DNA from 4 places in the Pseudoflavonifractor sp. An176 genome. Region 4 is predicted to be linked to each of the others. Evidence: riboswitches for the same ligand, from Rfam matches in the RefSeq annotation. Region 4 holds a riboswitch; each other region holds the start of a gene.
The links. Region 4 has a riboswitch for thiamine pyrophosphate ahead of thiC (phosphomethylpyrimidine synthase ThiC). Riboswitches for the same ligand answer to the same signal wherever they lie in the genome.

Region 1 (7,777 bases), on a different contig from region 4:
AACCCACCTCCTCCCTCACCGTCAAAGAGGTGGACAAGCTCTTTGAGATGATGCGGATGCTCCGGGATCAGGGCATCTCCCTGATTTACATCTCCCACAAGATGGACGAGATTTTTGAAATCTGTGATGAGATCTCGGTGCTGCGAGACGGCAACCTGGTCATGACCAAGCCCTCCAAGGAGACCAACATGGGCGAACTCATCAGCGCCATGGTAGGCCGTTCCCTGGAAAGCCGCTTCCCCCCCGTGGACAACACTCCCGGAGACACCATTTTGTCGGTGCAGCACCTGTCCACCAAGTTTGCCCCTCACCTCCAGGACATCACCTTCGATGTGAAGGAGGGCGAGATTTTTGGTCTGTACGGTCTGGTGGGCGCTGGCCGTACCGAGTTGATGGAGACCATCTTCGGCATGCGTACCCGCGCCTCTGGCCGCGTGTACTTCCGCAACAAGATGATGAACTTCAACAACCCCAAAGAGGCCATCGACCACGGCTTCGCCCTCATCACCGAGGAACGCAAGGCCAACGGTCTGTTCCTCAAGGCGGATTTGACCTTCAACACCACCATCGCCAACCTGAATCAATACAAGAGTGGCGTGGCCCTGTCCGATCCCAAGATGGTGAAGGCCACCAACAAGGAGATCCGCATCATGCATACCAAGTGTATGGGCCCCGAGGATATGATTTCCAGCCTGTCCGGTGGTAACCAGCAGAAGGTCATCTTCGGCCGCTGGCTGGAGCGTGAGCCCCAGATCTTCATGATGGACGAGCCCACCCGCGGCATCGACGTGGGCGCCAAGTACGAGATCTACGAGCTGATCATCAACATGGCCAAGCAGGGCAAGACCGTCATCGTGGTCTCCTCCGAGATGCCGGAGATTTTGGGTATCACCAACCGCATCGGCGTAATGTCCAACGGTCGCCTGTCCGGCATCGTCAACACCAAGGAGACCGACCAGGAAGAGCTCTTGAGATTGAGCGCAAAATACCTTTAATGGGAGAAGTTGTATATGGCACCTGTGAAAACAAATATTTTGACGGCTGAGCAAGAGGACAAGCTCCGCCAGTCCATCGACGAGTACGTCGGCAGCATTCAAGCAAAAATCGACGCCCTCCGGGCAGACGGCACCGACAAAGTGCTGGAGATTCAGGCCAATCTGGACAGTCTGAAGCGCGACCGCATCTACACCCAGCAGGAGAAGGATTCCATCGCTGAGGGTTGGCGCAAGGAACTGGAGAAGGCCAAGGCTGTGGAAGCCAAGAACAAGGCCGAGGTGTCCAAGCTGATCGCCGATGCTGAGACCTACCTGAAGGCCCACTTTAACCAGGACTACTTCCAGTACGTGGCCACCAGCTGCAAGGAGGAGAAGTCCTTCGCCCAGGAGAAGTATCGTGCCACCGTGGCTGAGCTGAACCAGGAGCACCAGAAGGCCCTGTCTAAGCTCACTGATGCCCACGAGATCAAGGACGAGAAGTACGTCCACAAAAACCGTCTCTTTGACGCCAAGATGCAGCTGTCCAAGGACCTCCAGGAGGTCAAGGATCGCCGTCACGCCGCCTATGAGCACAAGTTCCACCTCATCGACCTGCTGCGGATGTCCAAGTTTACCGTGGGCGAGACCCTGGCCCAGAAGGTGGAGAACTACCGCTACACCTTCAATACCCGGAACTTCCTGCTGAAGAACGGTCTGTACCTGGCCATCCTGGTTATCTTCATCGCTCTGTGTTTCATCACCCCCGCCGTCAAGGGTATGCAGCTGCTCACCATGAACAACGTGTTGAACATCCTCCAGCAGGCCTCTCCCCGTATGTTCCTGGCTCTGGGCGTTGCCGGCCTGATCATGCTGGCCGGTACCGACCTGTCCATCGGCCGTATGGTTGGTATGGGCATGACTGCTTCCACCATCATCATGCACAAGGGTATCAATACCGGCTCTGTGTTTGGTCATACCTTTGACCTTACTGGCATCCCCGTCGTGGGTCGTGTGATTCTGGCTCTGGTGGTCTGCATCGTGCTGTGCACCATCTTCACCACCATCGCTGGCTTCTTTACCGCCAAGTTCAAGATGCACCCCTTCATCGCCACTATGGCCAACATGTTGGTTATCTTCGGTCTGGTGACCTACGGCACCAAGGGCGTGTCCTTCGGCGCCATTGAGTCCAACATCCCCAACATGATCATCCCCAAGATCGGCAAGTTCCCCACCATCATCCTGTGGGCTGTGGCCGCTGTGGTCATCGTGTGGTTCATCTGGAACAAGACCACCTTTGGCAAGAACCTGTACGCCGTGGGCGGCAACCCCGAGGCCGCTTCCGTGTCCGGTATCTCCGTGTTCGCTGTCACCCTGGGTGCCTTCGTTCTGGCTGGTATCCTCTATGGCTTCGGCTCCTGGCTGGAGTGCATCCGTATGTTCGGCTCCGGTTCCGCCTCCTACGGCCAAGGCTGGGAGATGGACGCCATCGCCGCCTGCGTGGTGGGCGGTGTGTCCTTCACCGGTGGTATCGGTAAGATTTCCGGCGTTGTGGTGGGCGTGTTCATCTTCACCGCTCTGACCTACGCCCTGACCGTTCTGGGCATCGACGCCAACCTGCAGTTCGTGTTCTCCGGCATCATCATCCTGGTGGCCGTCACTCTGGACTGCTTGAAGTACGTGCAGAAGAAGTAATTCTTCCCTCCTACTACACAAAAATCCCCATCGCACTTGGGTGCGATGGGGATTTTTTGATGCCCAATTATGTCGCTGTAGCCTTGCATCGCTGCTGATACAGGGCTGCAATCATATCCACACAGGGCTCAATGCCCAGTCTTCCGCTGTCCAGGCACAGGTCATAGTTATCTGCCTGCCCCCATTGGGTGCCTGTGTACAGCTCATAGAATTCCTTACGCTTCTGATCTTTGTCGTGGAGACGCTGTACAGGAGATTCTTCCCGTTGCCCATACACTGTAACAATGCGCTCGGCTCGCTTCTCGTCAATGGTAAGCACCGTCTCCTTGCGGATGCGGTAGAGCACCACAAAGAAATACACCATGGAAATGGCATTGGACAGCATGGTGGCCACGGCAGCGCCTGCCACGTCCATATGGAAGACCCAGGCTGGCCCAAAAGGCAAAGGCCGAAGCTTTCTTGACAGTGGACTCATCGTTCTGCCCCAGGCTTCTGGCGATCACGCTATTGGCACCGATGCCAAAGAGGTTGGCCACGGCCGTCAACAGGGTGTAGATGGGAAAGGTAATGGACAGAGCGGCGATCTGGTTGGGATCGCCAATCTACCCTATAAAAAAGGTATCCGCCAAGCTGTACAGAATCACAATAATTTGGCTGACCACGGTGGGAATGGCCAGCTTGGCCACCGCCTTCCCCACCGGCATGGTGGTAAATAGTTCGTTATTCTTCGTCATGGTTTCTCTCTCCTGCTCTGTTCTTCTCTCCTGCATCCACCTCAGCGTGGAGTCCGTCCAGGAAACACTGAATGGCAATGTCCCGGCTCTCCCCCACATCGGTGGTATCGTAGTAATAAAAATATCCCAAGTCCTCCTGGGCAATGAACCCGTGGAGGATGGCACGGAACACCCGCTGCCAGTGGGCCACCCGCTCCTGGGGCAGACCATAGCCGGAGAGCACCTCCACCGCCGTTTTCAGAAGCGGCAGAGCCAGTTCCTTGGCCTGGTCATCCTCCTGGGAGGGGATGGACATAATCAGCCGATACAGCCCCTTATTCTCCACCGCAAAGGCGTGGTAGGCCTGGGCAAACGCCCGCACCGCCTGGTCCCTCTTCTTCCCTGCCACCGCTGCCTCCTGATGGGCCACAAATTTGTCAATGGCATAGCGGAACACCTCTCGCTGGAGCTGTCGGGTATTTTGTATGTGGTTGTACAGAGACGGGGTCTTTACCCCCAGCCTGCGGGCCAACTCATGGAGGGACACGGTGGGTTGTCCCGTGTGTTCCATGCAGGCCACCGCCTCGGACACAATGACCTCTCTGGCCAATCCCTTTGCACTCATATTCATTCCTCCAAAACTAATTCCGTTAGTTATTACGAAACTAATAGCATTCGTTGTCAATCAAAACCACGCCGTTACAAGTAATTACTCCGTTTTCACCAGTATTGTCTCTACTTGCCCAGGTATTTCACAAGAAAAATTTACAGTATTTTCTCTTCTCCCCTTGCCTTTGGACCAGAGAAGCCCTATAATACCCTTTGGGGAGCTTGTACACAGGCTGAGAGGATGGTGTGACCATCGACCCGTGAACCTGATGCGGGTAATGCCGACGTAGGAAGCTTGTGGGAGATTCGTTGGGAGACAGCCTGCCAGGTCGTCTCCCATTTTTCTTTGGAAGGAAGTAGAACACATGAATCGCTTCACACAACCGCTGGGTCAGGTGCACGCCGTCGCTCCCCTGGTCCAGTGCATCACCAACTTTGTCACCGTCAACGACTGCGCCAACATCATTCTGGCCTCTGGCGCGTCCCCTTCCATGGCTCAGGACATCCGGGAGGTGGAGGAGGCCGTATGCGGAGCCCACGCCCTGGTGTGCAACATGGGGGCCATGGACTTTGTGGACTCCATGATTTTGGCCGGGCGTAAGGCCAACGAGCTGGGAAAGCCCGTGGTGCTGGACCCGGTGGCTGCCGGAGGTACTCAGCTGCGCCGGGATGAGTCCAAGCGCCTGTTGGACCAGGTGCAGTTTGCCGCCATCCGAGGCAACGCCTCGGAGATTCGCTTTTTGGCCGGCCAGCACGCCGTGGGCAGCGGTGTGGATGTGAGCGCCATGGACGCCATCACAGAGGAGAATTTGGGGGAGGCCATGGAGATGGCCGCTACCCTGGCCGCACAGCTCCACACCGTGATTGCCATCTCCGGAGTGCTGGACATTGTCTCTGATGGGAATGAGACGGTGGTACTGCGCAACGGCTGCGCCACCATGGCCCGTATCACGGGCAGCGGCTGCATGCTCACCTCCCTCATCGGGGCTTTTTGTGGCGCTCAGCCCCAGGACACCTTTGCCGCCACCGTGTCTGCCATGGCCGCCATGGGTGTGGCCGGTGAACTGGCGGAGGAACAGCGGCTGAAGAAGGGCACGGGCAACGCCACCTTCCGCACCGATCTCATCGACGGGATTTTTAACTTGGCCGAGGAACAACTACAGGAGAAGATACGCTATGAAGTTTACAAACGATGAAATTCGCAGCTCCATGCTGCTCTACGCCGTCACCGACCGCATGTGGCTCAAGCCCGACCAGACTCTGGTGGACGTGTGCCAGGAAGTATTGGAGGGCGGCGCCACCTTCTTGCAGATTCGAGAGAAGGACCTGGATGCCTCTGCCTTTGAGCAGGAGGCCCAGGCCCTCAAAGCGCTGTGTGCCCAATACCGCGTCCCCTTTGTGGTCAACGACAGCGTGGAAATCGCCCTGGACATTGACGCCGACGGCGTTCACGTGGGCCAGTCCGATATCCAGGGCCGGGATATTCGGGCCATGATTGGCCCGGACAAAATCCTGGGTATCTCCGCTGGGACCGTGCAGGAGGCGGTGGCCGCCCAACAGGCCGGGGCGGACTACATCGGTGTGGGTGCTGTGTTCAACACCAGCACCAAGCAGGATGCCACCAGCCTGTCCATGGAGCAGCTCAAAGAGATTTGCGCCTCCGTGTCCATCCCTGTGGTGGGCATTGGCGGCATCAACGCCTCCAACCTGCTGGAGCTCTCCGGCAGCGGTGTGGACGGTGTGGCGGTGGTGTCTGCCATCTTTGCCGCTCCCAATCCCGGAGCCGCCACCGCCCAACTTCTGGAGTTGTCCCGAAAGATGGTGGCCCATGGATAAAAAGTTTGCCATTTTCGACCTGGACGGCACTCTGGTGGACTCCATGTCCTACTGGAGCCAGCTGGCGGAGGAGTACCTCCACAGCCGTGGGGTGGAACAGGTCCCCAACCACATCTTAGAGGCCATCAAGCCCATGACCATGGAGGAGTCCGCCGATCTGTTCCGGCGGACCTTTGGGCTGGACATCACCTCCAACCACATGGTGGCGGAAATGGAGCATATGATGGACCAGCACTACCGCAATGATATTCCTCTGAAAGAGGGTGTTGCCGCCTATCTGGAGGGGCTGCACCAGGCGGGCACCACCATGTGTGTGGCCTCCGCCACCGCTGAACCTCTGGTGGAGCTGTGCCTGTCCCGGCTGGGGGTACGGCACTACTTCCAGTTCCTCCTGTCCTGTGAGACGGTGGGGGTGGGCAAGACCCAGCCGGACATATATCTCCAGGCCGCCCAACGCATGGGCTGCACCCCGGCCGAGACCGCCGTCTATGAGGACGCCGTCTATGCCGCCGCCACCGCCAAGAACGCCGGGTTCTATATCGTAGGCGTGTATGACCAGGATGCCAGCGCGCACTGGGAAGAGCTGCAAGGCCTGTCTGACGAGACCATTCCCAGTTTTGAGGAGGCGTAACATGAAAACCGCACTTTCCATAGCCGGCAGCGACTCCAGTGGAGGGGCCGGCATCCAGGCGGATATCAAAACCATGATGGCCAACGGCGTGTATGCCATGACCGCCATTACCGCCCTGACCGCGCAAAACACCACCGGAGTGTCCGCCATTTTGGAGGTCTCTCCAGCATTTTTGCGCCAGCAAATCGACTCTGTCTTTCAGGACATTCCCCCGGATGCGGTAAAAATCGGCATGGTCCCCTCCCCTGCTCTGGTGGAAGTCATCGCCCAGCGGCTGGAGCACTACCACGCCCAGCGAGTGGTGGTGGACCCAGTGATGGTGGCCACCAGTGGCAGCACCTTGTCCCGAGACAGCGCTGTGGGGGCCATGAAAGAGCTTCTCTTCCCTCTGGCCACTGTCATCACCCCCAACATCCCGGAGAGCGAGGCACTCACCGGACGGACCATCACCACCCAGGCGGACATGGAGCGAGCCGCCCGGGAGATGGCGGACACCTTTGGCTGCGCCGTGTTGTGCAAGGGTGGACACCACGTCCACGACGCCAGCGACCTGCTGTGTGTGGACGGCGCGTGCACCTGGTTCCACGGGTCCAGAATCCAAAACCCCAACACCCACGGCACCGGCTGCACCCTGTCCAGCGCCATTGCCTCCAATCTGGCCAAAGGCTTCTCTCTGGAGGAGTCCATCCAGCGGGCCAAGGCCTACATCTCTGGGGCTCTGTCCGCCATGTTGGACCTGGGCCATGGCTCCGGTCCCCTTCACCACGGCTACGACTTAAAAAGCGATATGATCTAAAAAACGGATGTGCCACAAAACTTACGTTTTGCGACACATCCATCCTTTTTCCATAAGCATCCTCTTCAGTTGAATACTACGATGTAATCTCTTGCGAATCGGTCAAAGGTTGCTTCGGCTTCCGAGAGGACATCATCCAGTTCTTCATTGATTTTACCACGCACATAGGCTTCTCGTAGGGCAGGTCTTTCGAGCAGTGCCCATTTGAGTTGGCTATAGGTGTATTTAGCAAAGGCTATCCATTGAGGATAATTGATTGCAACAGGGTTGTGCGTAAAATATACCTTTCCGGCATTTGCTGCCGTAGCACCGGCATGAGCAATGAAGAGCATTGTTGCCAGTTTAGGGTGCTTCTCTCGGTTTAAGGAAAACGGAATAGCATCCTTTATTTCGTGTCCTTCCTTTATGCGCTTAATAGAATAACCCAAACGGACAATAACCTCTACAAGCATTGCGGGAATGGACATGGAGCAGAAGTGGATAAAATCATAACCCTCATAGTACATACCTTGAACGATTTCTGCTA
Region 2 (7,777 bases), on a different contig from region 4:
CAGCTGGGCCTGTATCTGGCCCTGGCCGCCGCGGCCGCCGGGGACGCTCCGCTTGGCCAGGGTAGGCCCGGCTGTGGAACCCACCTGGCGATCGGGCCAGCTGCCCCGTGTGGCCTGGTGTAGTGGCAGAACTAGGCGCCACAGCAAGGGTAACGGGCCGAACACCAGCTTGACGCAGGTCCAGCCTCGTACCCCAAGGGAGGTCCTTAGGGGGGAACGCCCTAAGTGGCTTTTCGTCCATTTTGGCCACTCAAAATGGACCCCCAGCGGGTAGCGTTTTCCTTGACAATTTCATTCTACAGTTGTAGAATACAGTTAGATACTACAAGTGTAGAAGGAGGGATATTATGAGCCACACCATCCGCCGCTTACCCGACACGGAGTTGGAGGTGATGCAGGCCCTGTGGGCCAGCGACACCCCCGTCCCCCGTGCCCAACTGGAAGAGCGTTTGGCCCAGACCCACCCCATGGCCACCACCACCCTTCTGACCCTGCTGTCCCGGCTGAGTGAAAAGGGCTTTGTCCGGGTGGACAAAGAGGGGCGCAAGAGCCTCTACGCCCCCCTGGTCACCCGGGAGGACTATCTGGCCGCCCAGAGCCGCAGCTTCATCCAGAAGCTGTGTGGGGGCAGCCTGTCCACCTTTGCCTCGGCGTTGTGTGACAGCGGACTGAGTAAGGAGGAACTGGAAGAGCTTCGGGAGCTTCTGAAAGAAGGTGACTGAGTATGTTCCGCATCCTCATTTTCCTGGTCCTGTCCCTGCTCATGGCAGGAACCGCCTACTCTCGCTACGATGCCCTGATGGGCAACGATGGCATCCCCGACCTGGGTAACCACCCCTCTTACCTGCCCTACTACCCCGCTATGCTGCTGCTGGTGATGGTCACGCTATGCCCAGTGCTTCTCACCCCTTTCATCGGCTTTGCCCGGGCAGCGGACATTACCTTTTCCTCCTATGGTGGGTTGTTTCTCCACGTCAGCCTGTATTATCTGGTGCTCCTGGCCCTGATGCCCCACCTCCGTGACCGCATCAGCGCCCGGACCTGCGCCATGCTGTGGGTCATCCCCAACGTGCTCTACCTCACCACCTACTCCACCCTTACCCCGCCCCGGCCCTGGCTCATCATCCCCCTGCCGGGACACGGGTGGACCCTGCTGTTGTGGGTATGGCTGGTGGGCCTGGTGGGGGTGCTGGCCTTTCACATCGTCCAGCACCTGCGCTTCCGCCGCCAGATTCTTTCCCCCGCCGTCCCCGCCACTGACCCCCTGACCCGGTATATCTGGGAGGAGGCCCTGAAGGAGGCGGGCTTCCGCAACCCCAAATACCAGCTGGTGATCTCCCCGGAGGTGAAGACCCCCCTGTCCATCGGCCTTCTGCCCCGCTGCACCCGGGTGGTGCTGCCCACCCGCTCCTACACCCGGGAGGAGCTGTACTGGGTCATTCGCCACGAGGTCATTCACCTGGCCCGTCAGGACAGCTGGAGCAAGTTTTTTCTCCTGTTCTGCACCGCCATCTGCTGGTTCAACCCCCTGATGTGGGTGGCCATGAAACGCTGCGCCCAGGACCTGGAGCTGAGCTGTGACGAGACCGTGCTCCTCTTCGCCCACCAGTCCCAGCGCAAGGAGTACGCCGCCCTGCTGCTGAACACCGCCGGGGATGCCCGGGGCTTCACCACCTGCCTGTCCGCCTCCGCCGCCACCCTGCGCCGCCGCCTGGAGCAGGTACTGGCCCCCGCCGCCCGCTCCAGCGGGGCCGTTGTGGTGGGGGTGCTCTTCTTCCTGGCGGCCATCACCTGCGGCAGCGTCACCCTGTCCTATGATACCGCCCCGGCCGCTCAGGTGCTCTACTCCGCCGGGGACACCGCCCAGTACCAGGCGGACGGCATCCACCTGAGCCCGCCCCATGCCCAGGCGGAGAACACCCCATATACCCTCACCGCCCCCCAGGCCTTCCACGACTACCTGTCCGGGCTGTCCCTGTCCCGGCTGATGGGGACCTACACCCTGCCAGAGACGGACTGCTCCTTCTTTCTGGAAGGCCCGGACAACTCCAAACTCATCGTCATCTCCCACCAGGTCATGGAGGTGACCGAGCTGGGCCATGATAGCTACCCTACCTACTACCATATTTCTCAGGAGGTAGACTGGGACTACCTCCTGAGCCTGATGGAGGCCTCCCCGCACTCATGGACTTGAAAAAAACCATTGCACTTTGGAGACATTTGGTGTATTATCACAGATGCAATCAAAACACAGGGGAGCTTGTGAGGCAAGCTGAGAGGAAGCCGTATCGCTTCGACCCTTGAACCTGATGCGGATCATGCCGCCGTAGGGAGTCATATGGAACCATTGTGACCAGGAGACATCCCCACAGGTGTCTCCTGGTTTTGTACACCTGGACAAAAGGGGGGAAAATGGGCATCCACGGTGAGTCCGTGGCGGGCTGAGGGGGAGCGCCCTGGGCCTGTATGACAGCGATGGGAAGCCGTGTTCCGGCGTGAGAGGAGACCAGCAAGTCTCGACCGACCATTTTACGTTCTTACGGAGGGCGTCGCTGTCTCATGCCGTTTCTCCCGGAACTGTTACGAGGTGTAACCAAGATGAAAAATACCAAAGTTCTCAAGCTGACCCTGGCGGGCATCCTGTGCGCGGTGGCCGTGGTGGGCAGCATCTTCTCCTTCCCCGTCTTCGGCAGCAAATGCGCCCCGGTGCAGCACATGGTCAACATCCTCTGCGCCGTGCTCCTGGGCCCCTGGTACGGGGTGGGCGTGGCCTTTGCCGCCTCTCTGCTGCGCAACCTGCTGAGCCTGGGCACCCTGCTGGCCTTCCCGGGCAGCATGTGCGGAGCGCTGCTGTGCGGGGTGGTGTACTGGAAGACCCGCCGTCTGCTCCCCACCCTGGTGGCGGAGGTGTTCGGCACCGCCATTCTCGGCGGCCTGTGCGCCTATCCCATGGCCATCCTCTTTATGGGGGCCAACGCCGCCCAGGTGGCCTTTTACGCCTACATCATCCCCTTCCTGGTGTCCACCGCCGGGGGCGCCATCCTGTCCGGGGTGATTCTCTTCTCCCTGGACAAGGCCGGGGCCCTGAAGGGCATGCAGCATAAGATTTCCGCCTGACTCCATGGTTGGAGGGCTTGCCGCTGATTGTGGCAGGCCCTCCCTTTTTGGTATCCGGGCGGAACATTTTCTGCTACAATGACACAGAGAATACACATCCCCCGGGTATCCTGAGGGGGAAAGGAGGCGGGAGCATGGAGACCCGTATTTTGATTGCCGAGGACGACCCCCGTCTGCGGGAGGTCCTGTGCGACTACTTTGCCAGCAAGGGCGTCCGCCCCATCCAGGCGGAACACGGGGCGCAGGCCCTGGAATGGGCGGAAAGCCAGGAATTTGACGCGGTTTTGCTGGACATTATGATGCCCAAGCTGGACGGGCGCAGCGTGTGCCGGGCCCTGCGGCGCACCCAGGACGTGCCCATCCTCTTCCTCACCGCCCTGTCCGACGAGGAGGACACCCTGCTGGGCTACGAGCTGGGGGCGGACGACTACATCACCAAGCCCTTCCATCTCTCGGTGGTGTACGCCAAGACCATGGCCCTCATCCGCCGCAGCCGGGGCAGTGTGCGAGCTGGGGACCGGATGGAGCTGGACGGGCTGGCCCTGTCCCTGTCCGCCCAGAAGGTGTACCTGGAGGGGCGGGACATCCCCCTCACCCCCAAGGAGTACGCCCTGCTCCACTGCCTGATGTCCCACCGGGGCCAGGTTTTGAGCCGGGAGCAGCTGCTGCGCCACGGCTGGGGCTACGACTATCAGGGGGACGACCGGGCGGTGGACACCCACATCCGCCGCCTGCGGGAGAAATTGGGCCCCTGGGCCGGGCACATCCGCACCGTCATCAAGGCGGGCTACCGATTGGAGGGGTGAACATGGCAGACACCAAAAAACGCCGTCCCCGTGCCCGGCCCACCCTCACCGGGCTTCTGTGCCTGGTGGTGCTGGTGCCCTGGCTTCTCTGCATGGGGCTGCTCACCGCAGCCGTGGCCCAGGGGGAGGGCAACGCCCTGGCCATCCGGTACAGTGACCAGGCCCGGCAGCAGGTCATCCAGTCCTCCCTGCCCTGGGGCCAGGTGGATGGGTGGGGGTGGAGCGCCCGCTACTTCCTGGGGGCCTCCGGCCTCTTCGATGCCATGGGCAACCCCCTGGGGGGCAGCTGGCAGGACTTCCTCGCCCTGGAGTATCTCACCCAGGAGGAATATGAGGCGGAGGTGGAAACCTCGGGCCGCTATGCCCGGGCCATTCTGGACCGGGCCTGTCTCACCGAGGAGGCACGGAATGACATGGAGACAGGCTATTTCGACTTGCACCCCCAGCCCCTGCGCCTGGAGGGGGTCTTGGAGGATGCCATCTTCACCCCCCGCACCATTTCCTTCTGGTCCACAAGGTCTCAGAACCCCACCTGGGTCCAAATCTACGACGATCCCACAGCCATCCACCCACAGGCGCAGACCGTCACCCTCTACGCCACCCGGTATCACGCCTGTTGCCCCCCGGAAACCTCCCCCCTCACCTACCGGGGAACCCGGTATGACAGCCTGTCCCAGCTGGTGGAGACCCTGGGGCCCGACCTGCTGAACGCTGAGGTCCCGGTGCAGCTGTGGAGCTGGCCCAACCTGCTGGTGGGCACCGCAGTCTCCACGGACCAGGGCATTCTGGTGTGCGGGGTGTGGGCGGACCTGTGGCCCCTGGTCTGGGAGCGCCTGTGGTGGGTATACCTGCTCACCCTGGGCCTGTGCGTGCTGCTCCTTGGGGGTCTTCGGCGGGTGCTGGTCCGTGAGCTTTTGGCCCCCATCCAGCAGCTGTCCCAGGCCCTGGACACCCGGCAGAAGTGGCTGCTGCTGCGCCCCAGCCAGGTGTGCCGCTGGGAAGAAGGCCACAAACTCCAAGAACAGTTCCAGGCCCACGGGGCGGAATATCGGGAGCAGAAGGACGAGATTCAGCGGCTCAACCAGGCCCTCACCTATGCCCAGGCCGCCGAGGAGCACCGCCGCACCTTCACCAGCCACTTGGCCCACGAGCTGAAAACCCCCTTGGCGGTGATTCACAGCTACGCCCAGGGGCTGCAAGAGCACATCGCCGAGGACAAGCGGGAGAAGTACCTGGCCACCATTTGCAGCGAGGCGGAGCGGATGAACGGCATGGTTCTGGAGCTTCTGGACCTGTCCCGGCTGGAGGCGGGGCGGGTAAAGCTGTGCCGGGAAAATTTCTCCCTGTCCGATCTCACCCGCTCCACCCTGGAAAAGCTGGCCCCCACCTTGGAGGCCAAGGGGCTGCGGCTGTCCACCGCTCTGGAGGACCCCGCCCCCGTCCTGGCCGACCGGGGCCGGATGGCACAGGTGGTGGAGAACCTGCTCACCAACGCCGTCAAATATACCCCCGCCGGGGGTGAAGTGGGGGTGGAGGTGGCTCAGACGGACCGCCACACCACCCTGCGGGTGTCCAATGACTGCCCGCCCATCCCCCAGGAGGAGCTGGACCAGCTCTTTGAGCCCTTCTACCGCCGGGAGGACGCCGCCCCCGGGGAGGGCACCGGGCTGGGGTTGGCCATTGTGCGGCACATTGTGCAGCTCCACGGGGGCAGCTGCCAGGCCAGCGCCACCCCCGGCGGGGTGGTCTTCACCGTGACGTTGTGAAACGTGTTGCCGCCGTCAGCCTGGCTGTCGGCAGACCGTTGTAGGGGAGGGGCTTGCCCCTCCCGAGTCCCCAGGGCAATGCCAGAAAACCAGCGGGCCGGGCAAGCCCGGCCCCTACGCCCGTTGATAAAAACCACTCTATCTGCACTAAAAGGAGGACTCCGGCCAGTGGGCCGGAGTCCTCCTCGTTACAGCGTAATTTTCACCTGTTCGCCCTCATGGCCCTCCACCTCCACCAGGGTCCACTTGGGGTAGTGGCGGCGGAACCGCCGCCACGCCTTCATCAGCCCCGCCATCTGTTTTTGCGTGATGGGAACCCCCTTTTTCCGCAGGGCTGCACAGGCCACCCGGGCCGTCAGTCCATTCACCATCAGACCCGTGGGAAAGGGGATGTTCAGGTTGTGCTCCCCGTCTCTGACTATAATGCGCATACGCTCACTCCACGAAGATGCGCACGGTGTCCCCCTCGGCGGACTCCACTTCCACCAGGTTGCCCACCGAGCCGCACCGCACCAGATCCAGAATCTTGCCCAGGTCAATGCCCTTCAACGCGTCGGTTCCGGTAAACTGGGTCACATCCATCCCCATATCCATGGCCGCCTCCACCAGGCCCAGGGGCAGATTCACCCGCACCTTGTCCCCTTCGGCAGAGTCCACCACAATGCGCAGCACCATGTCCTTCAAGTCCTTGCGCTGCTCGGCGGGCAGCACCCGCACGGCAGGTACTTCCGGCTCGGCCTTGCCGGACAGCAGCTCATCCACGCTCACCCCCAGGATTTTTGCCAGCTGGGGCAGCAGGGTGATGTCCGGGCAAGTCTGGTCGTTCTCCCACTTGCTCACCGCCTGAGGGGTCACCCCCAGCTGCTGCGCCAGTTCGTCCTGTTTCAGCCCCTTGTCCCGGCGCAGGGCGGCAATTCTCTTTCCCAACGTGGTCTCCATAACCATCTCTCCTTTTTCGTTTCTACCCTTACCTTACCCTCTGGCCCCGGAAAACGGAAGGGCTCATCCGTTGAGTGGCCCCCAATCCGCTCAACCAAACGGGGATTATCCCCTCAACCAGCGGTTGATTGGGTGAACATCGGCGTAAAAACGGGCTGCGGACCAAATTCCCGCAGCCCGTTTGCTCACTTCACTTTTTTCAGTGCTGCCAGCACCTTGTCCTGGCAGGGCATCCGCTCTCGGCGGGGAAAGGTGTGCTCAAACCAGCCCCGCAGCTCCTTGGCCTGGTCCACAGGTAGGGCGGACAGGTAGGGGATGGTGGCCCCCTGGGCCGCCATCAGGGTGTAGTACACCACCGGGTCGTCCTTGTGCTCCAGGGGCTGGCGGAGGATATACTCCACCGCCTGGGGCCGCCGGGTGGGGTCCAAGTCTGCCAAGGCCTCCTCCACGTCTCGCACCAGCTTCTCATGGCAGGGGTTGTCCGCCGGACCGCCCCCCAGGCCAAAGGCCCCGTCCCACAGCTTCCGGTTACGGTTCAACTGGGCCACCAAGTCCAGATAGGCTCCATACAGCTGTTCCAGTTCTTCCATGTCCGTCACCTGCCGTTATCGCATCTTCTTCAGCAGCGCCACCAGCCGCCGCTGCACCGGGGTCTGCTCCCGGCGGGGGTAGGAGCGCTCATACCACCACTGTAGGTCCCGGGCCTCCTCCGCCGTCAGGTCCTTCAGGTAGGGCATCACCACCCCGTGCACCGCCACAAACATCCAGTACACCGTGGGGTTGCGCTTGTGCTCCAGGGGCTGGTGGAAGATGTACTCCACCGCCTCCCGCCGCTCGGTCTCCGGCACCTGGGCCAGGGCCGCCTCCACCTGCTGGACAAACTGCTGGTGGAAGGAGTTGGGGGCAGGGCCGCCGATGAGGCCATAGGCCCCCTGGAACGGCCGCTTCTGGTTCTGGGGCAGGGCCGCCTGCTCCAAATATTCCCGGTACAGTCTGAGTAATTCTTCCATGTCGTTCTCCCGCCAACTCCCTGGCCATAGGGTATTTTCTTCCATTGTAGCCGCTGGCCTCCCCCCTGTCAACGGTGGAATGTTTCCAAGGCGTAAACAAATTGTAACCATTCTTAACCCCTCTGTTGTTGTACCGGGG
Region 3 (7,777 bases), on a different contig from region 4:
GCACGATGCCCAGGCTGGGCAGAACGGCGAAGTCCTGGCCCAGCACCTGACCGTCCAGGGTGACGGTGCCCCGGGTCAGCTTCATCAGCCCTGACAGGGCCCGGAACAGCATGGTCTTTCCGCTGCCGTTGCGGCCCACAAAGCCGTAGATGGTGCCCCCCTCCAGGGTGAGGTCCACGTCCTGGAGGATGGGGGCCCCGTGAATGGTCTTATATACATGTTCTGCGGTGAGTTTCATATCCGTTACCCTCCATCCATTTCTGTTTTGAGTAAGTCGTGGCGGCGGATCAACCAGCCGCCTACCGCTGCCACCACCACGGCGGCCAGGAGCAAAAAGGTCAGGGAGTCCCCCACAGACAGGGTATAGCTGGACGAGGGGAATATGCTTCTGTGCCAGCTGAGGACCAGGCAGCTGACGGGATTGATGCGCAGGAACTGCTGGGCCAGTTCGGGCTGCTCGATGAGGGGGACCAGGGCGATGAGTGCGCCGATGCACGCCACCTGGACCCCGGCCAGGGCGGCAAAGGCGGCGGAGCTGCCCACATAGATGGCCAACAGATTGACGCCCAAGGTGAAGGCGAAGGTCCACAGACTCCAGAGGGTCAGGTGGGTCAGCAGGACCGGAAGCCCCTGGGAGACATCGGTGATGGTACAGCGCACCGCGGCCAGCCCCACCGCTGCGGCCAGCACCAGGGCCTGGTAGAGCAGGGTTTGCAGGGCGAGAATGCCGCACTCCTTCCCATACCATTTCAGGCGGTTGGGCATGCGGGAAAAGACGTAGACGCTGGCGGTGCAGGTGTGGCGGTAGAGGGAGATGCCCGCCAGGGCCTGGAAGATCAGCGAGGGGAGCAGTCGAAGGGTGAGGTCCAGCAGTGCATGGAGATTGATATCCAAGGAGAAGTCTCCCCGGGCTCCGCTGAGCTGACACACCAGGGAGGACAGAGAGGTGACACCTCCATAGGGGTTGACGTAGGACCAGGACAGCCACAGCCCAAAAAAGAGAGCGGCGGGGAACATCCAGGCGTTTTGCTTCAGCCGCATCCTCATGACAACCAGTCCTTTCGGGAAGCGCACAGGGTACCCAGGATGACGAAGGCCAGCAGGGCCAAAATGACCACCCCAAAGACTAGGTCATTGCGGGGCTCCCCGTGGAAGAGGGTGACGTAGTGGGCCCAATATACATCAAAGGATTGAGACAGGTATGCCGACAGCTCGAGGAGGAGAAAGGCGGGGAGGAGGAGCACCACCCGGAATTTCACCCGCACCAGGGCGGAGAGGGTGGTGGTGGCAGCGGCCAGCAGCCCCATGACCATGCCGAAGTGGAGAATACCCACCACGGTGTAGAGGTAGGGGGAAATGCGGTAAATGGGATAGAACAGGTAGTTTTTGGTGGTTTCGATATACTCCGAGCCGTACAGATTCCCGTTTCCAAAGTCTCCGACGCCTTTGAGGGGGAAGGAGATGCAGTTCAAGGCCAGTTCCATGAAAAAGGGAACGGAAAACACCAGGGTGGTCACCACGAATACGGCGGTGATCTTGGAAAACAGATAGGTGCGGGCGCCCAGCCGGGCCACCATGGCCACCGACTCCCCGGTGTGCTGCTCCTTGGACAGGGAGAGGGCGGCGGGGATGCAGATGAGCAGAGGGACCAGCTGTACCAGCATCATGATGGTATCTGCCATGTAGTAGCTTCTGTTGTGGCTGAGGCTGAGCATCTTGGCGGGGTGATACATGAGCAGTGCGTCGGTGCCCTGAAACTCCAGCACGTTCTCCACGAAGTTGTTGAGGGCCAGGGCCAGCAGCAACAGGAAGGCCAGCAGGGCGCCCCACTGGCTCAGGAGCAGCTTGATCTGGGTGCGGGTGGCTTTGCAGTACATACTCGATTCCCTCCTTTGGATTCCTGTGGGGATTTGGTGTATTCACTGTACCATGGAATTCCAAGGCAAAAAAGCCCTTTTGTCCAAGTGCAAGAAAATCCCGTCAAAGTGCGGACGGGGGGCGGTTGACGGCCCAGCAAGGGGAATGCTAAGATATTTTTGAACAGAAAACCAGGGGGTGAGAAGTGGCGATGAACGTGCTGATTTGCGATGATGAGCCCGTATTTTTGGAGCAGGTGCGGGAGCATGTCCAGGCGTACCTGGCCCAACGGGGCATTGTCGCCCACCTGGACACCGCCACCGATCCCCGGCAGGTGATGGACAGCCAGACGGCCTATACCCTGGCCTTTTTGGACATTCAGATGGAGGGGGTGGACGGCATTACCCTGGCCCATGAGCTGAAATGCCGCAACGGCAAGGTGGCCCTGTTCTTTGTCACCGCCTACCGGGAGTACCAGGACGACGCCATGGACCTCCACGCCTTCCGCTACTTGGAAAAGCCCTTTGACCCGAAGCGGCTGTATGCGGGGCTGGACAAGGCCATGGAGTACATTGACGGGGCCTATGTGGATGTATTCGTGTACAATCAGCAGGCCCAGGTGCGGGTGCTGGCGGATGATGTACTGTATGTCACCCGGGAGAACCGCCGAGTGGTGGTGGTAACCGAGACCCAGCGGTATGTCACTGGGGATCGGTTGGAGGTGTGGGAGGAGAAGCTGCCCAACCTGTTTTTCTATCCCGTCCACAAGTCCTTTCTGGTCAACCTCCACCATGTGACCAAATATGCCTATTCCGAGCTGTATCTGGTGACCGGAGAGCGCATCCCCATTGCGCCCCGGCGACAGGCGGCCTTTCACAAATACTGGTTTGACTATTTGAGGAGGCGATAGGAATGATTGAACTGTTTGGAGAGTGGAACTTCGCCACCTCTCCGGTGGTGGCCTTGCTGGAACTTGTGATTATGTATCTGTTCTTTTCTCGGCTGGCAAAGCCGCGGATACCCGAATGGGAGTTGCTGTTGCTGGGCCTTACGGTCTTGGTGGTACAACCCATGCTGGTGGCGGAACTGTCCCATATGGGGCTGTCTGTATGGAAAGCTTCTGGTGTGGGCACCTTTTTTGTCGTCTGTTTTGCCATGGGCTGGCTGGCCTTCCGAATTTCACCCTGGAGGGTGGTGGGATACGCAGGGGTCCTCGCCATCCTGCGTGTGCTGGCGGCGGTGATTGCCCGTGAATTTGTGTTCAAGCAGCAGGGGGATTTTTTTGAGGCGTTGGATATGACGCAAGCGGCGCTTTCCTGTCTGCTCTTTGAACTGGGAGCCCTGGTGATTGCCAATCTGGCGGCAGGCGATAAGGGGCGGCCCAAGCTTCCGGTGCCTGTGTATCTGTGTCCGGCCGCTGTGCTGGCGGGGGTGATATGGCTGGCCAAAGGCATAGCCCAGGAGCCGGTGACCATGTCCGGGCGCACGATGATGCTGATGGTCAGCATGGCCCTGTGTGTGGCCACAGTAGTGGTGGTGTTGGTGTACCAGCTGGGGTGGGAGCGGAAACGGATTGCCTTGGCCCAGCGCCAAAAGGAAGAGCAGCTCCAGATGGAGCAGTCCTATTATGAGATTTTGGAGCGGCAGAACCAGCAGCTGAGAAGCTACGCCCACGACGCCAAAAATCACCTGGAGGCCATCCGAAACCTGAACCAGGACCCCAAGGTGGAGCAGTACATCGCCCAGATGGAGCAGCAGCTCCAGGCATACACCCGCCGCTGCCACAGCGGCAACCGGGTCCTGGATGTGATGGTGGACAAGTACGTCACCGCCTGCGAGCTGAAGAACATCGCCTTTACCTATGATGTACAGCTGTGCAACCTGGAGGGCGTGGAGGATTTCGACCTGGTGGCCATCCTGGGCAACCTCCTGGACAACGCCCTCACCGCCGCCCGGGACTCCCAGGAAAAGTGGGTGGAGCTGGCCACTGCCCTGCGCAATGGCTACCAAGTGGTGGTGGTGGAAAACAGCTGTGATCGGCCCCCCGTGGTGGGGGAGGATGGGCTGCGCTCCACCAAGGCAGGGGGAGAGGGACACGGTTTTGGGCTGAAACGTGTGGCCAAGGCCCTGAAAAAGTATGAAGGGGATTTCCAGTGGGACTATGATCCGGAGAAGCGGCGGTTTACCATGACCGTGATGATTGGGCAGGGGGTATCGGTCCGAGAATCACGGAGGATGGCACAGGACGCAAAGTGTTGACAACCGCCGAAAAAAGGACTAAACTGGCATGTTGACAGGGGAGCTCCAGGAAAGGAGCTGAGAGGCAGGTATATCCTGCGACCCTTAACCTGATCTGGGTAATGCCAGCGTAGGGAGCATAGGTGTTTTGTGGTGCCCCGCCGGTATTGCCGGCGGGGTATTTTTTATGCATGGAGGAAGAGCAATGAAAGCAAGTGTTGCCATTCAGAGTCTGCCCCAGGCGGACAACGACCAGGAACTGGTGCGCATGGTGGATGAGGTCATCGACTACATCCGCTCCACCGGCCTGAACTACTATGTGGGTCCCTTTGAGACCACCATCGAGGGGGACAACTACGACCAGCTCATGGACATTGTCAAGGAGTGCCAGCATGTGGCTGTCCGGGCTGGCGCCAAGAAAGTGTCCGCCTATATCAAGGTGGTCTACGAGCCGGAAGGGGAGATTCTCACCATTGATCAGAAAGTTACCAAGCACCACCAGGGCTAAGCTGCCCGGGATCGCCGGGGTGGCGGTGCTGCTGGCGGTGTGGCAGCTGGTGTGTGTGTCCGGGCTGGTGCCCAGCTACATGCTGCCCTCCCCGGTGCAGGTGGTCACCGCCTTTGTCACCGACGCCCCCGCCCTGTGGGAAAACCTGCTCATCACCTTGCAGGAGGCCGCCCTAGGCCTGTGCATTGGGGTGGCGGTGGGCTTTGTGTTCGCCGTGGCCATGGATGCCTTTGAGCTGCTGTACAAGATTTTCTACCCCATTCTGGTCATCACCCAGACCATCCCCACCGTGGCCATTGCGCCCCTGTTGGTGCTGTGGTTTGGCTATGAGATGACCCCCAAGGTCATTTTGGTGGTGCTGGTCACCTTCTTCCCGGTGACGGTGGGACTGCTGGACGGCTTCCGGGGGGTGGACCCCGATGCCGTGGGGCTTCTGCGCTCCATGGGAGCGGGGCGGTGGCAGATTTTCCGCTACTTGAAATGCCCCTGGGCTCTGCCCCAGTTCTTTTCCGGGCTGCGCATCGCCGCCGCCTACTCCATTGTGGGCGCCGTCATCAGCGAGTGGCTGGGCGGTTTTGGTGGCCTGGGCGTGTACATGACCCGGGTGAAAAAGGCCTTTGCCTTTGACAAGATGTTTGCTGTGATCTTTTTGATTTCCGCCCTGTCCCTGGCCCTCATGGCCCTGGTGGGGTGGCTGGAGCGGCGGTGTATGCCCTACCGCTCCGTGGATGAGGAGAAGAGGAGGAACAAATGATGAAGAAATGGACATATCGTCTGCTGGCCGGGGCGCTGACCCTGGGCCTGGCGGCGTCTCTCACTGCCTGCGGGCAGAAGACTGAGAACAACACCCAGGACGGGGAGAAGGACCTGGAGAAGATCACCTTCGTGCTGGACTGGACCCCCAACACCAACCACACCGGTATCTATGTGGCCATGGCCAACGGCTATTTTGAAGATGCCGGCCTGGAGGTGGAGGTGGTGCAGCCCCCCGAGGACGGCGCGGAGGTGCTGGTGGCCTCGGGCAAGGCCCAGTTCGGCGTGTCCTTCCAGGACTACATCGCCCCCGGCCTCATTGGGGACGACCCCCTGCCCATCACCGCTGTGGCTGCCATCATCCAGCACAACACCTCCGGCATCATCTCCCGGGCCGGGGAGGGTATGGACACTCCCAAGGGCCTGGAGGGCCACAAGTACGCCACCTGGGACCTGCCCGTGGAGAAGGCCACCATCCAGCAGGTGATGGAGGCCGACGGCGGCGACTTCTCCAAGGTGGAGCTCATCCCCTCCACCGTCACCGACGAGGTGTCTGCCCTGGAGAGCAAGTCTGTGGACGCCATCTGGATTTACTACGGCTGGGCGGGCATCGCCTGTGAGGTGGCGGGTCTGGACACCGACTACTTCGAGTTTGCCGACATCGACCCGGTGTTTGACTTCTACACCCCCGTGATCATCGGCAACAATACCTATCTCAGCGAGCATGAGGAGGAGTCCAAGGCATTTATGGCCGCCGTGACCCAGGGCTATGAGTACGCCATGGAGCACCCCGAGGAGGCCGCCCAGATTCTCATGGAGGCCGCCCCCGAGCTCAAGAGCAACGAGGAGCTGGTGGTGGCCAGCCAGAAGTACCTGGCCAAGGAGTACCAGGCGGACGCGGAGCGCTGGGGCGAGATGGACCCGGACCGCTGGAGCGGCTTCTTCACCTGGCTCAACGACAACCAGCTGCTGGAGGGCACCGTGGACCCCAACGCCGGATTCTCCAACGACTACCTGCCCCAGAAGTGACCGTGGACAAGCTGGAAGTACGCAACGTCAGCCTGGCCTTTGGAGACAACCAGGTCCTCCGTGACGTGTCCATCCACCTCAAGGAGGGGGAGCTGGTGTGCCTGCTGGGGGTGAGCGGCGGCGGAAAGACCACCCTCTTCAACGTCATTTCCGGCCTGCTCCGCCCCGACAAAGGGCAGGTATTTCTGGACGGGGAGGACGTGACGGGCCAGCCCGGCCGCATCAGCTACATGCTGCAAAAGGACCTGTTGCTGCCCTACCGCACCATTGAGGACAATGTGGCGCTGCCGTTGATGCTGCGGGGGATGAAGAAAAAGGAGGCCAGGGCCCAGGCCGCCGCCCTGTTTGCCCAGTTCGGGCTGGAGGGCACCGAGAAGAAGTGGCCGGGGCAGCTGTCCGGCGGCATGCGCCAGCGGGCGGCGTTGCTGCGCACCTACCTGTTCTCCCAGAACGTGGCGCTGCTGGACGAGCCCTTTTCCGCCCTGGACACCCTCACCAAGTCCTCGGTGCACGAGTGGTATTTGAAGGTGATGGAGGACATTCGCCTGTCCACCCTCTTTATCACCCATGACATTGACGAGGCCATCCTCCTCTCCGACCGCATCTATCTTCTCATGGACGGCCGCATTGGGGAGGAGATCGTGGTGCAAGAGCCCCGGCCCCGCCACGTGGAGTTCAACCTCACCCCGGAATTTTTGGCGTACAAGCGGCGCATCATCGCCGCCCTCCACGCCCAGGGGTGAGAGAGTTACATTTTATACCAGAAATTCACCCCCGTACCCCCGGGAAATTGGCGAGGCCGTGCCTTGACTTGTCCCGGGGTACGGGGGTAAAATATTGCGTATTATTTTTTTGACAGGGCCGGGCAATGGGGTCCGGCGCAAGGGCGCATCTTCCTGTCCAAAGGAGGAAGCACATATGGCCATGAACACGAAATTTATCTTTGTCACCGGGGGTGTGGTGTCCGGTCTGGGCAAGGGCATCACCGCCGCCTCTCTGGGCCGCCTGCTGAAACAGCGAGGGCTGAGGGTGAAGGTGCAGAAGCTGGACCCCTACCTCAACGTGGACCCGGGCACCATGAGCCCCTACCAGCACGGGGAGGTGTTCGTCACCGACGACGGGGCGGAGACCGACCTGGATTTGGGCCACTACGAGCGATTTATTGACGAAAACCTCACCTTTAACTCCTCGGTGTCCTCGGGTAAGGTGTACTGGAACGTATTGAACCGGGAGCGGCGGGGGGACTACCTGGGGGGCACGGTACAGATCATCCCCCACATCACCAACGAGATCAAGGCCAACATCTACTCTCTGGAGGGGCCCGACACCGATGTGGCCATTGTGGAGATTGGCGGCACCGTGGGCGACATTGAGTCCCAGCCCTTCCTGGAG
Region 4 (7,777 bases):
GGAAAACAAATGGCTGTTCCGCTGTTATGTCTTCACCGCAGTGCGTTGTATCGCCCTGGTACCGATCTTTGCCCTAAACGCCACCATCTTTCAAAATCAATTCTATACCTCTGCTTTGGGATATCTGACAAACCTGGCGTCGATGTTCCTGGTGCTGGTCACCCTATTCGCCCTGTGGCGGGGACTGCTTCAGCTGCGAAAGGCCTCCGGAGTGGAGGCATCCACCAGATCCGCCGGTGGACTGGTGGTGTGGTATGTGGGCTTGGCCCTGCTGTCCGTGGTTGGAATGATTGGGCTGTTTGGATTTCTCGTTCTGATCATTCTCTATGTCTTTTGCCTCTACCGTATCTTCCGATTCTCTCAGGCAGTCACCGCCGCCGGATACCCGCTCCCTCGGCTGCGAGTTTGGCTCTCAGAGGGACGGTTTGCGCTGTGTTTCACTGGGTGCATTCTGGTGGGCGTGGCAGGCGGATTTCTCTTCTTCCACAGTTACTCCATGGATTGGATGCTGCTGTCTGCTCCGCCCTCTTCTCAAGAACAAGAAATCAAAGAAAAGCTTCGAGACTTGGGCTTCCCAGACACGGTTTTAAATGACCTCTCTATGGAGGATTTGCAGGATTGTCAGGGCGCCCAGCAGGTGGTGGTGGATGAGTACACCCGCTCCTTTGAGGAACATACCACCTCCGAGGGTAAAGTACCTCAGCTGCACCTGACAGGCATTGGGGTGCAGTTGTCCGAAGAGCCGGAGCGTTGGAAGCTCATCCACCACTTCCAGTGGGAGGATAGCCCCGCCTTTTACGGTACAGAGTCGTTCCAACTCACCCCTGCCTACACCAACACCTCGTATTGGATTCCTGCCGAAGATGCGGTGCACGGCCGCCTTCTGTACGACGACAACGGCGCGACCTTCGTCTCTCCCTATGCCCGCATGGAGAAAGCCTCTTACACCTACGACTCCATCTTTTGGGGCCAGCAAACGAATTCAGATTGGTTCGCCTCCTTCTCTCTTCCTCGTCAGGGAAGCAATCACCGGGGCTATGTGGCATACTCTGTGTTTCCCACTTCTCCTGGCGAAACAGTCTGGATCGATTCTTGGGTTCAGTACACCCACCAGACTTCACCATTTCAGTACCCGGTGCTCACGGCCACAGACCACCAGCAAAAGAGTCCCTCTTTAGGGGCGGGACGCCCCTTTTCCACCGTTCAAACCATGCTGCAATTTGCCCCTTAACCTCTGAAAGTTCAATGCAAAACAGGGATTCCTCCATTTTGGGGAGGAATCCCTGTTTTCATTACAGAATGTCGATGTACTCCCCGCTGAGGGCCTTGTTCATGCTGCGTACGGCACAGAACTTGCCACACATGGAACAGCTGTCCTCGTGCTCCGGGGCCCGGTCATCCCGGATGCCCTTGGCGGTCTCCGGGTCAATGGCACATTCCCACTGCTTGTCCCAGTCGAAGGTCCGCCGGGCATCGGCCATGGCGTCGTCCAGGTCTCTGGCGTGGGGGATTTTCTTGGCGATATCCGCGGCGTGGGCAGCAATGCGGGAGGCGATGATTCCCTGCTTCACGTCCTCCACATTGGGCAGAGCCAAATGTTCGGCGGGGGTCACATAGCACAGGAAGGCAGCGCCTGCCGAAGCGGCCACTGCCCCGCCGATGGCGGCAGTGATGTGGTCGTAGCCAGGGGCGATATCCGTGACAAGGGGACCAAGCACATAGAAGGGAGCGCCCATGCAAATGGTCTGCTGGAGCTTCATATTGGCCTCAATCTGGTCCAGGGGCATGTGGCCGGGGCCCTCCACCATCACCTGTACGTCTTTGGCCCAGGCTCGGCGGGTCAGCTCGCCCAGGCGTACCAGTTCCTCAATCTGGCACACGTCACTGGCATCGGCCAGACAGCCGGGGCGACAGGCATCTCCCAGGGAAATGGTCACGTCATATTCCCGACAGATATCCAGAATCTCATCGAAATACTCATAGAAGGGGTTTTCCTCCCCGGTCATGCTCATCCAGGCAAACACCAGGGAGCCGCCCCGGGAGACGATGTTCATTTTCCGCTTGTGGTTTTTGATCTGGTCGATGGTTTTGCGGGTAATGCCGCAGTGGAGGGTGACAAAGTCCACCCCGTCCTGGGCGTGGAGTCGTACCACGTCGATGAAGTCCTTGGCGGAGAGTGTGGCCAGATCCCGCTGATAGTGGATGACACTGTCGTATACGGGGACCGTGCCGATCATGGCGGGGCACTCCTGGGTCAGCTTCCGGCGGAACGGCTGGGTGTTGCCGTGGGAGGACAGGTCCATGATGGCCTCCGCCCCCATATTCACTGCTGCCATCACCTTCTGCATCTCCACGTCATAGTCTTTGCAGTCCCGGGACACCCCCAGATTGACGTTGATTTTGGTGCGAAGCATAGAACCCACGCCGTTGGGGTCCAGACAGGTGTGGAGTTTATTGGCACAGATGGCCACCTGTCCTTTGGCTACCAGCTCCCGAATCTCCTCCTCCGTGCGGTACTCTTTGGCGGCCACCGCCTTCATCTCCGGGGTGATGATGCCCTGACGGGCTGCGTCCATCTGGGTTGTGTATGTTCTCATGTTGATCTCTTCCTTTCTGGATGCGGGTTGGATGAGCGTTGAAACAGAAACAGCGGGGATACCTGACTTGGTATCCCCGCTGATGACGGCATATGTCTCCCTACGTTGGCATTATCCAAATCAGGTCCATGGGTCGAAGGGCACACCTTCCTCTCAGCCTGTCTACAAGCTCCCCGTTTTCAATTGTAAGCAATGGTATTATACAACGTTTCAGAAGAGAACTCAAGAAGTTTTTCCAGCCAGGTTCAGCCCCCGGTACCGGTTGAAACAGGCGAAGATCTCCTGTCGTCTGGGCCGTGCCAAAAAGGCTCCCTCACGACCGCACAGCGCTTCCAGGCCCTTGCGGTCCATGATTTGTTCCAGTTCCTCCACTACTTGTTGTAGGGTGCGTCTGCCGTCCATGAGATACTTCTGGGCATATACCAAGCAGTATCCCAGTGCGGTGAGCTGTTCCGGGTCGGTGAGCTGCTCCACGTACCGAAGGTCGATGGTCTCGCGGTTAATGGATACCCCATCCCGCCCCAAGGTTTTCAGTTTTGCGCGATCACCTTGGCCAAACTCCTCCGATCTACGGGGACAGCGGTGTACATTGGGAGCCGGTGCAGGCTCCAGGTGGGCACAGGTGGAGGGGAATGCCTGTGCCGCCTCTTTGGCCAGTGCGGTAATGTCCCTGGGGATATATCGGTCCATTTGAATGATGTGGTGAGCGGGGTGGAAATAGGCGCCAGAGCTGCCTGCCACCAAAATGGTGGAGATACCGTGGGTGTGATACAGCTCTTCCACACGCTCCAAAAACGGGGTGATGGGCTCCATGTCTCGGTGAATGACCCGCTGCATCAGCTCGTCCCGAATCATGAAGTTGGTGGCGCTGGTGTCCTCATCCATGAGCAGCAGAGAGGTTCCAGCCTCCATACTCTCCACCACATTGGCAGCCTGGGAGGTACTGCCGCTGGCGTCCTGGGTGGTGAAGCGGGTGGTGTCTTTTCCATTGGGCAGATGGTTTATGAACATGGAGATATCCGTCTGGGCAATGCTTCGGCCATCTTCTGCCCGGATTTTAACGGCGGTATGATCCGTGATGACGTATTCCCGTCCATCCCCGGAAATGTGGTTGTATACCCCTGCCTCCAGTGCCTTGAGCAGGGTGGATTTTCCGTGATATCCACCGCCCACAATGAGGGTGATGCCTTTAGGGATACCCATGCCGGTGACAGTTCCCCGGTGTGGCAGTTCCAAGGTGACAGACAACTCCTGGGGTGACTGAAATGGTACACTGCCCTTCATGGGCTGGGCAGAGATGCCAGTGGCTCGAGGTAGGATGCTGCCATCTGCCACGAAGGCACACAGACCCAGTTTGGGAAGTATTTCACGAATATACTGCTGGTCCTCCGCCAGATCTGCCACCCCTTTCAGCCGCTTCCCGTCCAAATTTCGGTACATGAGGGATGCTTCCACGCACTGGGGCAGGAACTCAAACAGCATCTTTCTCAGTTCTCCGGCGTTTACCGTACGGCCATTGGCGGGAAATCCTGCCTCAAAGCGCAATACGATATCTCCGGTGGCTGGATCCAGGTTGCATGCCGTGCGCTCCAATACCTCCTGTCCACAGCGGCTGGTGGAAATAAGCCCGCTGTGCCCGGAGCCTCTGGCCAGTCCGGACACTTGCCCAGCTTTCCGGGCAAACAAGCGGGTGATGGCGTCTTGTAAGGCGATGCGCTGACAGGGCATTTGGTACAGCGCACGAGGGAATCCGGCCTTCTCTCCTTTGACATGGATGCTCAGTTTGGAGGGAGCGGCAAAGGGGTCTCCTTGAACGTGGTCAATGGACAGCACATAGCCCGGAAACTGATAGGCTCCTCGGGTATCCTTATAGGCCGGGTAGCTCCTTCGGTCTATGCGGGTGAGCAGCTGTTGAAGTTGTGCAGCGGTCTGCATGGTCTTGCCCTCCTGATACACATGGTTTCTGTTTCCCAGTATACCCCACCCCCTGCCCCGGTTCAAGTGGTGTACATGGCCATAAAATCCGCTGGACGAAATTAAAAAAGTCCAGCAACCCAAAGGCTGCTGGACTTTTTGGCGGAGACGGTGGGATTCGAACCCACGGACGGTTTTACCCGTCAAACGATTTCGAGTCGTTCTCGTTATGACCACTTCGATACGTCTCCATCAATGATAGCTGATATAGAATACATGATTTTCCTCCAAAAGTCAACGTTCTTTTTCGCTACTACAGGTTATAGTAAGATATTGACAGCATTTAATGGGAATTTAAGGGCTCGTAATCATTTTTTACGAAAACAACACATAGTATACTAAAAGTATATGCGCTTTCATTTGCTTTTTTGTGCATCTTGACTTTATTGTTCTATCGCAGTATAATGAAAGCCACAAAATAAACCACAGCATCATTACCTCATGAGTTGTTCGAGGAATTGGGAGGCATATACCTTGAATCACACCGAATATCTCAACGATGCCATCGCCCGTTTCAGCGCCGGAACCAGCCACGACGCCTATCGATTTATGGGCTGTCACAAGGAGGTCCGGGACGGAAAGGAGGGCTATGTGTTCCGTGTCTGGGCCCCTCATGCCCGCTCTGTCCGGGTTTTGGGCCGATTTAATGACTGGGACACCGATGTGCCGGCCATGGACAAGCTTACCGATGGAATTTGGGAGCAGTTTTTGCCCGAGGCCAAACACTTTGACGAGTACAAATTCTACATCGAACGCCCGGATGGCTCCTTTGTCTTCAAGAGCGATCCCTACGGCGTACATACCTGCACTCGGCCCGAAACTGCCAGCAAGATCTATGATCTGGACGGCTTTGAGTGGACCGATCAGGAGTATTGTGCCGCCCGGGCCAAGGAGCAGCCGCTCACCCGTCCTCTGAACATCTATGAGCTGCACCTGGGGTCCTGGCGTAAGCATGCCGATGGCAACTACATGACCTACGAGGAATACGCCAAGGATTTGGTCAAGTATGTCAAGGATATGGGCTATACCCACATCGAGCTGCTTCCCATCAGCGAGTATCCCTTTGAGCCCTCCTGGGGCTATCAGGTCACTGGATATTATGCCCCCACCTCCCGGTACGGCACACCCAAGGACTTTATGAAGTTTGTAGACATCTGCCACAGCGCAGGTATTGGTGTGATTTTGGACTGGGTGGGCGCGCACTTCCCCAAGGATGAGACGGGTCTGTATGAGTTCGACGGCGGTTGCTGTTACGAGCCCTCCGACCCTCTGCGCAAGGAGCACCCGGACTGGGGCACCCACATTTTCGATTATGGCCGTTACGAGGTGCGGTCCTTCCTCATCTCCAATGTGGTCTACTGGTTAGACATGTACCATGTGGACGGCATTCGAGTGGACGCCGTGGCTTCCATGCTCTATCTGGACTACGGACGCCGGGATGGTCAGTGGCGCCCCAACCAGTACGGCGGCAATACCAATCTGGACGCGGTGAAGTTCTTACAGGACATGAGCGCCGCTGCCTTCGAATTTAACCCCGGCGCTCTGGTCATCGCCGAGGAGTCCACCGCCTTCCCCATGGTCACCAAGCCTGGGTATGACGGCGGATTGGGCTTTAACTTCAAGTGGAATATGGGCTGGATGCACGACATGCTGGATTATATGTCTACCGATCCCCTGTTCCGCAAGGGCCGTCACAACAACATTACCTTCTCTCTGACCTACGCGTTCTCGGAAAACTTTATCCTCCCCCTCTCTCATGACGAGGTGGTCCACGGTAAGTGCTCCCTGCTCAACAAGATGCCGGGAGACTACGAGGAGAAGTTCCAGAATCTCCGGGCCTTCTACGGCTATATGATGACCCATCCCGGCAAAAAGCTGGTGTTCATGGGCGGAGAGTTCGGTCAGTTTATTGAATGGGATTTCACCAAGGAACTGGACTGGTTCCTTTTGGAATATGATAAGCACCGTCAGCTGCAAGACTATGTCCGGGATTTGAATCACTTCTACCTGGCCCATCCTGCCCTGTGGCAGAATGACAACGATTGGCACGGCTTCCAGTGGATTGCCTGTGACGACAACAGCCAGAGCGTGATCTCCTTCCGGCGCGTGGATGCCAAGGGAAAAGAGGTTGTGGTTGTGTGCAACTTCTGCCCGGTCACCCGCGAGCACTACTGCATCGGTGCGGCCAAAGCCGGTACTTATATTCCTGTTTTGTCCAGCGACGACGTGAAATATGGTGGCACTGGTATCCCGCTCAAGCCGGTCAAGGCCAAGGCGAAACCCATGCACGGGCTGAAATACTCCATCGAATTGACTCTGCCGCCCCTCTCCACCGTATATTACGAGCGAGAGGCGCCCCAGAGAACCCGCAAGACGGTGGAAGGCGTGCCCAGCGCAAAGGTGAAAAAAACCAGAGTTTCCAAAAAACAATCCGCTGGCAAAAAGGCCAGCAAATAACCATCGCATATAACCAGCGAGGAAAGATGAATTAGGGGGGCTTCACTGTGATCGAACGAAAAAAAGAATGCATCTCCATGCTCTTGGCCGGCGGCCAGGGCAGTAGATTGTATGTACTGACAGAAAACACCGCAAAACCCGCCGTGCCTTTCGGCGGCAAGTATCGCATCATTGACTTCTCTCTCTCCAACTGCGTCAACTCCGGCATTGATACCGTGGGTATTCTCACCCAGTATCAGCCCCTGGAGCTCAACGACTACATCGGCAACGGCCAGCCTTGGGACCTGAACCGGAATTTCGGCGGCGCCCATGTGCTTCCTCCCTATACCAAGACCACCAGCAACCAGTGGTATAAGGGCACGGCCAACGCCATCTATCAGAACATCCCCTTCATCGAGAGATATCAGCCCGAATACGTGCTTATTCTCTCCGGTGACCACATCTATAAGATGGATTACAACAAGATGCTGCAGTTCCATAAGGAGAAGGGCTCCGAGTGCACCATTGCAGTCATCAACGTCAGCATGGAAGACGCCACTCGTATGGGCATTATGAGCACCGACGAGAACCAGGCCATCGTGGACTTCGAGGAAAAGCCTGCCCATCCCAAGAGCACCCAGGCCTCCATGGGTGTGTACATCTTCACTTGGGCCGCTCTGAAGAAGTACCTGATCGCCGACGAGGCCGACCCCAACTCCGAGAACGACTTCGGCAAGAACGTCATCCCCGCCTTCCTGCGGGACGGCCGC

Region 1: it holds a riboswitch for thiamine pyrophosphate, as region 4 does, so the genes downstream of both, thiM (hydroxyethylthiazole kinase) here and thiC (phosphomethylpyrimidine synthase ThiC) in region 4, are expected to answer to the same signal.
Region 2: it holds a riboswitch for thiamine pyrophosphate, as region 4 does, so the genes downstream of both, thiW (energy coupling factor transporter S component ThiW) here and thiC (phosphomethylpyrimidine synthase ThiC) in region 4, are expected to answer to the same signal.
Region 3: it holds a riboswitch for thiamine pyrophosphate, as region 4 does, so the genes downstream of both, B5F12_RS06525 (thiamine-binding protein) here and thiC (phosphomethylpyrimidine synthase ThiC) in region 4, are expected to answer to the same signal.

Annotation. Positions count from the first base shown of each region.
Region 1 is NZ_NFKO01000001.1:176,071-183,847, forward strand. Features, by position in the region: gene B5F12_RS00840 (sugar ABC transporter ATP-binding protein) at 1-995, shown strand, start outside; gene B5F12_RS00845 (galactoside ABC transporter permease) at 1,011-2,666, shown strand; gene B5F12_RS00850 (cytidylate kinase family protein) at 2,734-3,111, opposite strand; gene B5F12_RS12240 (hypothetical protein) at 3,269-3,400, opposite strand; gene B5F12_RS00860 (TetR/AcrR family transcriptional regulator) at 3,387-4,004, opposite strand; TPP riboswitch at 4,193-4,300, shown strand; gene thiM (hydroxyethylthiazole kinase) at 4,354-5,184, shown strand; gene thiE (thiamine phosphate synthase) at 5,165-5,824, shown strand; gene B5F12_RS00875 (HAD family phosphatase) at 5,817-6,455, shown strand; gene thiD (bifunctional hydroxymethylpyrimidine kinase/phosphomethylpyrimidine kinase) at 6,457-7,251, shown strand; gene B5F12_RS00885 (hypothetical protein) at 7,317-7,777, opposite strand, start outside.
Region 2 is NZ_NFKO01000004.1:26,211-33,987, forward strand. Features, by position in the region: gene B5F12_RS03555 (sortase B protein-sorting domain-containing protein) at 1-123, shown strand, start outside; gene B5F12_RS03560 (BlaI/MecI/CopY family transcriptional regulator) at 348-722, shown strand; gene B5F12_RS03565 (M56 family metallopeptidase) at 725-2,194, shown strand; TPP riboswitch at 2,243-2,350, shown strand; gene thiW (energy coupling factor transporter S component ThiW) at 2,599-3,117, shown strand; gene B5F12_RS03575 (response regulator transcription factor) at 3,252-3,923, shown strand; gene B5F12_RS03580 (HAMP domain-containing sensor histidine kinase) at 3,926-5,689, shown strand; gene B5F12_RS03585 (hypothetical protein) at 5,878-6,120, opposite strand; gene B5F12_RS03590 (helix-turn-helix transcriptional regulator) at 6,125-6,628, opposite strand; gene B5F12_RS03595 (hypothetical protein) at 6,814-7,218, opposite strand; gene B5F12_RS03600 (hypothetical protein) at 7,234-7,638, opposite strand.
Region 3 is NZ_NFKO01000010.1:31,842-39,618, reverse strand. Features, by position in the region: gene B5F12_RS06550 (ATP-binding cassette domain-containing protein) at 1-238, opposite strand, end outside; gene B5F12_RS06545 (hypothetical protein) at 244-1,047, opposite strand; gene B5F12_RS06540 (hypothetical protein) at 1,044-1,877, opposite strand; gene B5F12_RS06535 (LytTR family DNA-binding domain-containing protein) at 2,069-2,767, shown strand; gene B5F12_RS06530 (GHKL domain-containing protein) at 2,770-4,116, shown strand; TPP riboswitch at 4,143-4,249, shown strand; gene B5F12_RS06525 (thiamine-binding protein) at 4,301-4,603, shown strand; gene B5F12_RS06520 (ABC transporter permease) at 4,569-5,357, shown strand; gene B5F12_RS06515 (ABC transporter substrate-binding protein) at 5,357-6,385, shown strand; gene B5F12_RS06510 (ABC transporter ATP-binding protein) at 6,382-7,128, shown strand; gene B5F12_RS06505 (CTP synthase) at 7,310-7,777, shown strand, end outside.
Region 4 is NZ_NFKO01000003.1:140,991-148,767, forward strand. Features, by position in the region: gene B5F12_RS03255 (hypothetical protein) at 1-1,231, shown strand, start outside; gene thiC (phosphomethylpyrimidine synthase ThiC) at 1,293-2,597, opposite strand; TPP riboswitch at 2,678-2,782, opposite strand; gene B5F12_RS03265 (ABC-ATPase domain-containing protein) at 2,820-4,532, opposite strand; tRNA gene B5F12_RS03270 (tRNA-Ser) at 4,672-4,762, opposite strand; gene glgB (1,4-alpha-glucan branching protein GlgB) at 5,046-7,028, shown strand; gene B5F12_RS03280 (glucose-1-phosphate adenylyltransferase) at 7,076-7,777, shown strand, end outside.